One region of the Streptomyces sp. NPDC048825 genome, then DNA from elsewhere that is predicted to be linked to it. Evidence: predicted binding sites of a transcription regulator. Region 1 holds the regulator's gene; the other holds the start of a gene.

The links. Region 1 encodes HspR, which represses chaperone genes until heat shock. Its sites were predicted from a motif close to TTGAGNNNNNNNNNCTCAA; they were not measured.
Region 2: a site for HspR is predicted at 2,174-2,192, ahead of lon (endopeptidase La). Genes of this name have one in related genera too.

What each region holds. Positions count from the first base shown of each region.
Region 1 covers NZ_JBICUR010000002.1:542,536-545,941, reverse strand. Annotated here, with positions in the region: gene dnaJ (molecular chaperone DnaJ) at 1-942, shown strand, start outside; gene ACGFNK_RS07945 (heat shock protein transcriptional repressor HspR) at 950-1,399, shown strand; gene ACGFNK_RS07940 (hypothetical protein) at 1,509-1,763, opposite strand; gene ACGFNK_RS07935 (helix-turn-helix domain-containing protein) at 2,121-2,573, shown strand; gene ACGFNK_RS07930 (hypothetical protein) at 2,614-2,982, shown strand; gene ACGFNK_RS07925 (dihydrofolate reductase family protein) at 3,162-3,406, opposite strand, start outside.
Region 2 covers NZ_JBICUR010000003.1:392,144-395,549, reverse strand. Annotated here, with positions in the region: gene lon (endopeptidase La) at 1-2,151, opposite strand, end outside; gene ACGFNK_RS10500 (M15 family metallopeptidase) at 2,358-3,011, shown strand; gene ACGFNK_RS10495 (GyrI-like domain-containing protein) at 3,101-3,406, shown strand, end outside.

The DNA.
Region 1 (3,406 bases):
CCCGGAGCGGGCGCCGGCGGCACGTTCAACTTCGACCTGGGCGACCTCTTCGGAGGCGGACCCGGCCAGGGCGGGGCGGGCGGTGCCGGCGGCGGATTCGGCGGCGGCCTCGGTGACGTCTTCGGGGGCCTGTTCAACCGGGGCGGCGCGGGCACGGGCACGGGCACGCGTACGCAGCCCAGGCGCGGCCAGGACATCGAGTCCGAGGTCACGCTGAGCTTCACGGAGGCGGTGGACGGCGCGACGGTTCCGCTGCGGATGTCCTCGCAGTCGCCCTGCAAGGCCTGTTCCGGCACCGGCGACGCGAACGGCACGCCGCGCGTGTGCCCGACGTGCGTCGGCACGGGGCAGGTGGCGCGCGGTTCGGGCGGCGGTTTCTCGCTCACCGACCCGTGCCCCGACTGCAAGGGCCGCGGTCTGATGGCGGAAACCCCCTGCGAGATCTGCAAGGGCAGCGGCCGGGCCAAGTCGTCGCGCACGATGCAGGTCCGGATCCCCGCGGGCGTCAGCGACGGCCAGCGGATCCGGCTGCGAGGCAAGGGGGCGCCGGGTGAACGGGGCGGTCCGGCGGGCGACTTGTACGTCATCGTGCATGTGGGCGCCCACCCGGTCTTCGGCCGCAAGGGCGACAATCTCACGGTGACGGTGCCGGTGACGTTCGCCGAGGCGGCGCTGGGCGGGGAGGTCCGGGTGCCCACTCTGGGCGGGCCGCCGGTCACCCTGAAGCTGCCACCGGGCACGCCCAACGGGCGGACGATGCGCGCCCGAGGCAAGGGCGCGGTCCGCAAGGACGGCACCCGCGGGGACCTGCTGGTCACCGTCGAGGTCGCGGTTCCCAAGGATGTGGCGGGCAAGGCGCGTGACGCGCTCGAGGCGTACCGCGAGGCGACCGCGGGCGAGGACCCGCGGGCGGAGCTGTTCCAGGCGGCGAAGGGAGCATGAGGACACCATGGATGGCCGTCGACGCAACCCGTACGAGCTGACCGAGGAAACTCCGGTGTACGTCATCTCGGTGGCGGCCCAGCTCTCCGGTCTGCATCCCCAGACCCTGCGCCAGTACGACCGCCTCGGCCTGGTCTCCCCCGACCGCACAGCCGGACGGGGCCGGCGCTACTCGGCCCGCGACATCGAACTGCTGCGCACGGTCCAGCAGTTGTCGCAGGACGAGGGCATCAACCTGGCCGGCATCAAACGCATCATCGAACTGGAGAACCAGGTCGCCGCCCTCCAGTCCCGCGTAGCGGAACTGCAAGCGGCCCTGGACGGCGCCGCCGCAGCGATGCAGCAACGCGAGGCCGCGGTCCACGCCTCGTACCGCCGCGACCTGGTCCCGTACCAGGACGTCCAGCAGACGAGCGCACTGGTGGTGTGGCGCCCGAAGCGCCAGCAGTCGGATTAGGGACAGCGCAACAGCGTGCAGGGGCCCGGAGGTTGATCGTCGATCCTCCGGGCCCCTTCATGTCGTACGACACCGACGTCGCCGATCGGATGTGTGCGTACGTCGGTGATCAGCGCCCCGCCGCCTGCCAAAGCGTCACCGCCAGGGCTATGCATGACGTGAGGGCTGCCAGGGACGGCAGGGGCCAGCGGGCGCGTTCCAGGGACTCGAGGCGGGTTTCGTGTTCGTCGAGAGTCTTGTCCGTCTGGTCGGCGCGCTGAAGGAGGAGGGCCAGGTCGCCACGGGTGGTGGCGAAGCCGACGTCTACCGAGCGGCGCAGGCGTTCCAGCTCCAGTGCGACTTCGTCGGCCTCAGTCGTCGTCATGGTCGGCCTCCGTCCCGGCGTCCTCGCGCAGCAGCCGGTCCGTACGAAACGTTCTGCGCGTGGCATCGGTCATCGTGGCGCTCCTCTCTCTTCAGCCTTCTCCGCTCTTCTTCGCCCCGAGTGTGGGAACATCTGTTCGATAACAGGGAGCGAGCGAATAGACTTGCATGGTGCGAGCGCGTACGCAAGTGACTACCCTCCGTGGAGGCGGGCGCGATGGTGACGCTCCAGGCCGTACGCCAACTGCCGCTGATCTGGCGGCCGTTGCCGAATCTCCACCGTTACGCGTGAGCGCGCACACACCTTGGTGCGAGGGCGATCGGTACGTTGTCCGCGCGACGAGGGGAGAGCGGACATATGCGTTCCAGCTCACGGGCCGATGCCCATTCAGATCGCAGATACCGGGCCGAGGGGCTCGACGAGTTCGCCGGCTGGATCGAGGAGTTGCTGCGCGGCCGTGGCTACGACATCGACAGCCCTCGTGGGGGCGGTCGTTCGAAGCTCGCCGACGATGCCGGGGTGCATCGGGCCGCCGTGAGCCGGCTGTTGCAGCGTCAGTCCATGCCCGACCTGGAGACGATGCGGCGTATCGCGGCCGTACTGGGCGTGCCGCTGCGCGAGATGCTCATCCGCTCGGGGCGGCTGACGGAGGACGACCTGCCGGTCGTCGCGGGCGGCGGGCACCCCGCGGCCGGGGACGGCCAATCGGCGCTGAGTCCCGAGGAGGCGGCTCGCAGGATGGGTGTTCCGCCCGAACTGCGGGAGCTGTTCGCCAAGGTGGCGAGGCAGTTCCTGCCGGAGGGCGATTGAGGCGAGGGGACAGCGCGAGGGAGTCGAGGGAGTGCGGCACATGGGGAATCCGGGCGGCGGCGGCCGGGGTGACGAGGCGGAACGCGTCTCCAGGCTGGTGGGCGAACTGCTCATCGGACTCGGCGAGAAGGTCCGGGCGGCCGGCCCGGAGGGCGTCCGCGTGCTCACCGAGGAGGAGCTGCAACGGCAGCAGCTGAACTGGTTCCGCGACGGCTGGCACGAGCACGCCCGCGCGACCGAACCGCCGGGCGCCGACGCCCCGTCGGCCCTCACCGATTCCGACTCAGGTGCGGACGACGGCCGGCGCCGGCACCCCGACAGCGAGCACTTCCCGCTCCCGCCGACCCGCCTCCTCCACTTCCCGGAACGCCCGCCGTTCGACGGACGCGGCGGACACGGCAGGGACTGACTGACTCAGGAGGCCCGTGCCCCGAAGGGGCGCGGGGCTGTGACATATGCGGCTCCGCCGCGATGGGGGTCCCCCGCTCGAGCGAAGTCGAGAGTGGGGGGAGGGGCCAGCCCCCACCGGCCCGCGCACGGCGGCGGAGCCGCATATCGACACGGCATCACCGTTCTCCAGCGGAGCGCTCAGGCGCCGGCTCGCTCGTAGCGCAGGAGCACGAGGCCGTTGCCGAAGGTGTGGGTCGCGGCGAGGCGGAGGTGGGTGGTGGCGTCCGATTCCGGGAAGAGGGGACGTCCGCGACCCAGGATGACCGGAACGACGTAGAGCAGGTACTCGTCGATCAGGTCGTGGCGGCGGAACTCCGCCGCGAGTTCCGCGCCGCCGATTCCGAGGTCGCCGCCGGGCTGCTCCTTGAGGGCCCTGACTTCCT
Region 2 (3,406 bases), on a different contig from region 1:
ACGGACGAGCCGCCCGCTGAGCAACGAAGCGAGAGCCGTCGTCATCGTGACGCCCGCGCTCGGTCCGTCCTTGGGGACCGCGCCCGCCGGGAAGTGGATGTGCACGCCCCGGTCCTTCAAGTCGCCCACGGGCAGCTCGAGTTCGGCGCCGCGCGAGCGGAGGAAGGAGAGCGCGATCTGTGCGGACTCCTTCATCACGTCGCCGAGCTGGCCCGTGAGGGTCAGACCGGAGGCTCCCGTCTCCGGATCGGCCAGCGACGCCTCCACGTAGAGCACGTCGCCGCCCGCGCCGGTGACCGCGAGCCCGGTGGCGACACCGGGGACGGCCGTGCGGCGCTCGGCCGGGTCCTGGGCGGACTCGGGCACATGGTGCGGCCGGCCGATCAGCCCGCGAAGATCGCCCTCGCCGACCGTGAACGGCAGCTTCCGCTCGCCGAGTTCGTGCTGTGCGGCGACCTTGCGGAGCAGCCGTGCGATGGCCCGCTCCAGGTTCCGCACACCCGCTTCCCGCGTGTACTCACCGGCGAGCTTGCGCAACGCGCTCTCGTCGAGGGTGACTTCGGCCTTCTCGAGACCGGCCCGCTCCAACTGCCGTGGCAGCAGGTGGTCCCGGGCGATGACGACCTTCTCGTCCTCGGTGTAGCCGTCGAGCCGTACGAGCTCCATGCGGTCGAGCAGCGCCTCCGGAATGGCTTCCAGGACGTTGGCCGTGGCCAGGAACACCACGTCGCTCAGGTCGAGTTCGACTTCCAGATAGTGGTCGCGGAAGGTGTGGTTCTGGGCGGGGTCGAGTACTTCGAGCAGGGCGGCGGCGGGGTCGCCGCGGAAGTCGGAGCCGACCTTGTCGATCTCGTCCAGGAGCACGACCGGGTTCATGGACCCGGCTTCCTTGATGGCGCGGACGATACGACCGGGCAGCGCGCCCACATACGTACGCCGGTGACCGCGGATCTCGGCCTCGTCGCGTACGCCGCCGAGGGCGACCCGTACGAACTTGCGCCCCATCGCGTGCGCGACGGACTCGCCGAGGCTGGTCTTGCCGACACCGGGCGGCCCGACGAGCGCGAGCACGGCGCCGCCACGGCGCCCGCCGACGACTCCCAGCCCTCGCTCCAGGCGCCGCTTGCGCACGGCCAGGTACTCGGTGATGCGCTCCTTCACGTCTTCCAGCCCGGCGTGCTCGGCGTCGAGGATCGCCTGGGCGCCCTGGATGTCGTACGAGTCCTCCGTGCGCTCGCTCCAGGGGAGTTCGAGCACCGTGTCGAGCCAGGTCCGGATCCACGACCCTTCCGGCGACTGGTCGCTCGACCGCTCCAGCTTGTCGACCTCCTTGAGGGCGGCCTCGCGGACCTTCTCGGGAAGGTCGGCGGCCTCGACTCGGGACCGGTAGTCGTCGGACTCCTCGCCGTCCTGCTCGCCGTTCAGCTCGCGCAATTCCTTGCGTACGGCCTCGAGTTGCCGCCGCAGCAGGAACTCGCGCTGCTGCTTGTCGACGCCTTCCTGTACGTCCTTGGCGATGGACTCGGCGACGTCCTGCTCGGCGAGGTGCTCGCGGAGCTGCTCGGTGGCGAGCTTCAGCCGGGCGACGGGGTCGGCGGTCTCGAGCAGCTCGACCTTCTGCGCGGTGGTCAGGAAGGGCGAGTACCCGGAGTTGTCGGCCAGGGCGGACACGTCGTCGATCGCCTGCACCCGGTCGACCACCTGCCAGGCAGCGCGCTTGCGCAGCCAGCTGGTGGCGAGGGCCTTGTACTCCTTGACGAGGTCGGCGACCTGACCCGGCAGCGGGTCGGGCACGCTCTCGTCCACCCGGGTCCCCTCGACCCACAGCGCCGCACCGGGCCCGGTGGTCCCGGCCCCGATCTTCACCCGCCCACGCCCGCGGATCAGCGCACCCGGGTCACCGTCGGCCAGCCGGCCGACCTGCTCGACGGTCCCGAGCACACCCGTACTCGCGTACGTCCCGTCGATCCGTGGAACAAGCAGCACCTTCGGCTTGCTGCTCCCACTGGAACGCGCGGCGGCCTGCGCGGCCTCCACCGCGGCTCGTACATCGGCATCGTTCAGGTCCAGGGGCACCACCATCCCGGGCAGCACGACCTCGTCGTCGAGCGGCAGCACGGGCAGGGTGAGCGGTGTGGACGTCGAAGTCATGGTCTCCCCTATGGCAGTCAAGTTGAGTTATGCAGGCTCAATGCGTGGAGGCTGCCGAATGTTCCCCTCCTTGGCGGCCGTTCGCTGTCAGCGATCACAGGCCGCCGCGGACGGCTGTGCCGGATGCGCCTGGAGGGCACGTGAGGGTGCGTTGCCGTCAGGAGGAGGGGGCTGACGCCAGGAGTCGCGCGCGCCATGATCGGTTCATGACCGAGATCGTTTTGATGTCAGATCCGAAGATCGCAGCCATACCCGTGGTGGACTGCGGTGAACGGCTCGTCGATGTCCGGCTCAACGAGCCGTTTCCCGTCGACGCTCGCAGAAACGATGACTCAGGGGCTTTCGCTCACCTGCGGGAAGGGGTACTGACCCGGCTCCTCGACGCACGAAATCTGCTGCCGGACGGCATCCGTCTGCTGTTCGTCGAGGGATACCGGCCGCCCGCCCTGCAGCGTTCGTACTTCGAGGGGTACGCCAACGAGCTTCGGATCAACAACCCCGACTGGACTCCGGAACAACTCCGTACCGCCGCAAGCCGATACGTGTCTCCACCGGACATCGCCCCGCACAGCGCCGGCGCCGCCGTCGACCTCACCCTCATCGCCGCCGACGGCGAGGAACTCGACATGGGAACACGGGTGAACGCCAACCCGGAGGAGAGTGACGGCGCCTGCTACACCGCCGCCCCCAACATCAGCCCGGAAGCACGCGCCAACCGACAGCTTCTCGTTGATGCCCTGACCTCGGTGGGCCTCGTCAACTACCCGACCGAGTGGTGGCATTGGTCATACGGCGATCGCTACTGGGCGCTTGCCGCCGGCGCCGACCACGCCGTCTACGGGCCGCGGGAGCTTGGCTGAGGCTCGCCGTTGAGGGCAGGGCGATGAGTTCTCGGCGTACGTCAGGTCTACACGTCCTGAATTAGCCCGGGAACGTGGATGGGAGCGGCATGAGCAGTCGTGGATCTGATGGCGAGGCCAGTGCCTCGGAGCCGGAACTGGTGAATCTCGACCCGACGACGACAGCGGTTGTCCGCGGCGTCGTTCCGATGGCTGACCTGCGGGACTTCTTCGATGCGTCCTTCGGTGCCCTGGCCCGGACCATCGGGGCGCAGCGGATCACCGTACTGAGTCCGGCCTTCGGCCTTTACCACGGGTCACCGGAGGAGACTTTGGATCTTGAGGTCGGGTTCGTTACGGATCGGGCGGTGCGGCCGGAGGCCGGGGTCGTGGTCGGTTCGCTTCCCGGAGGCCCG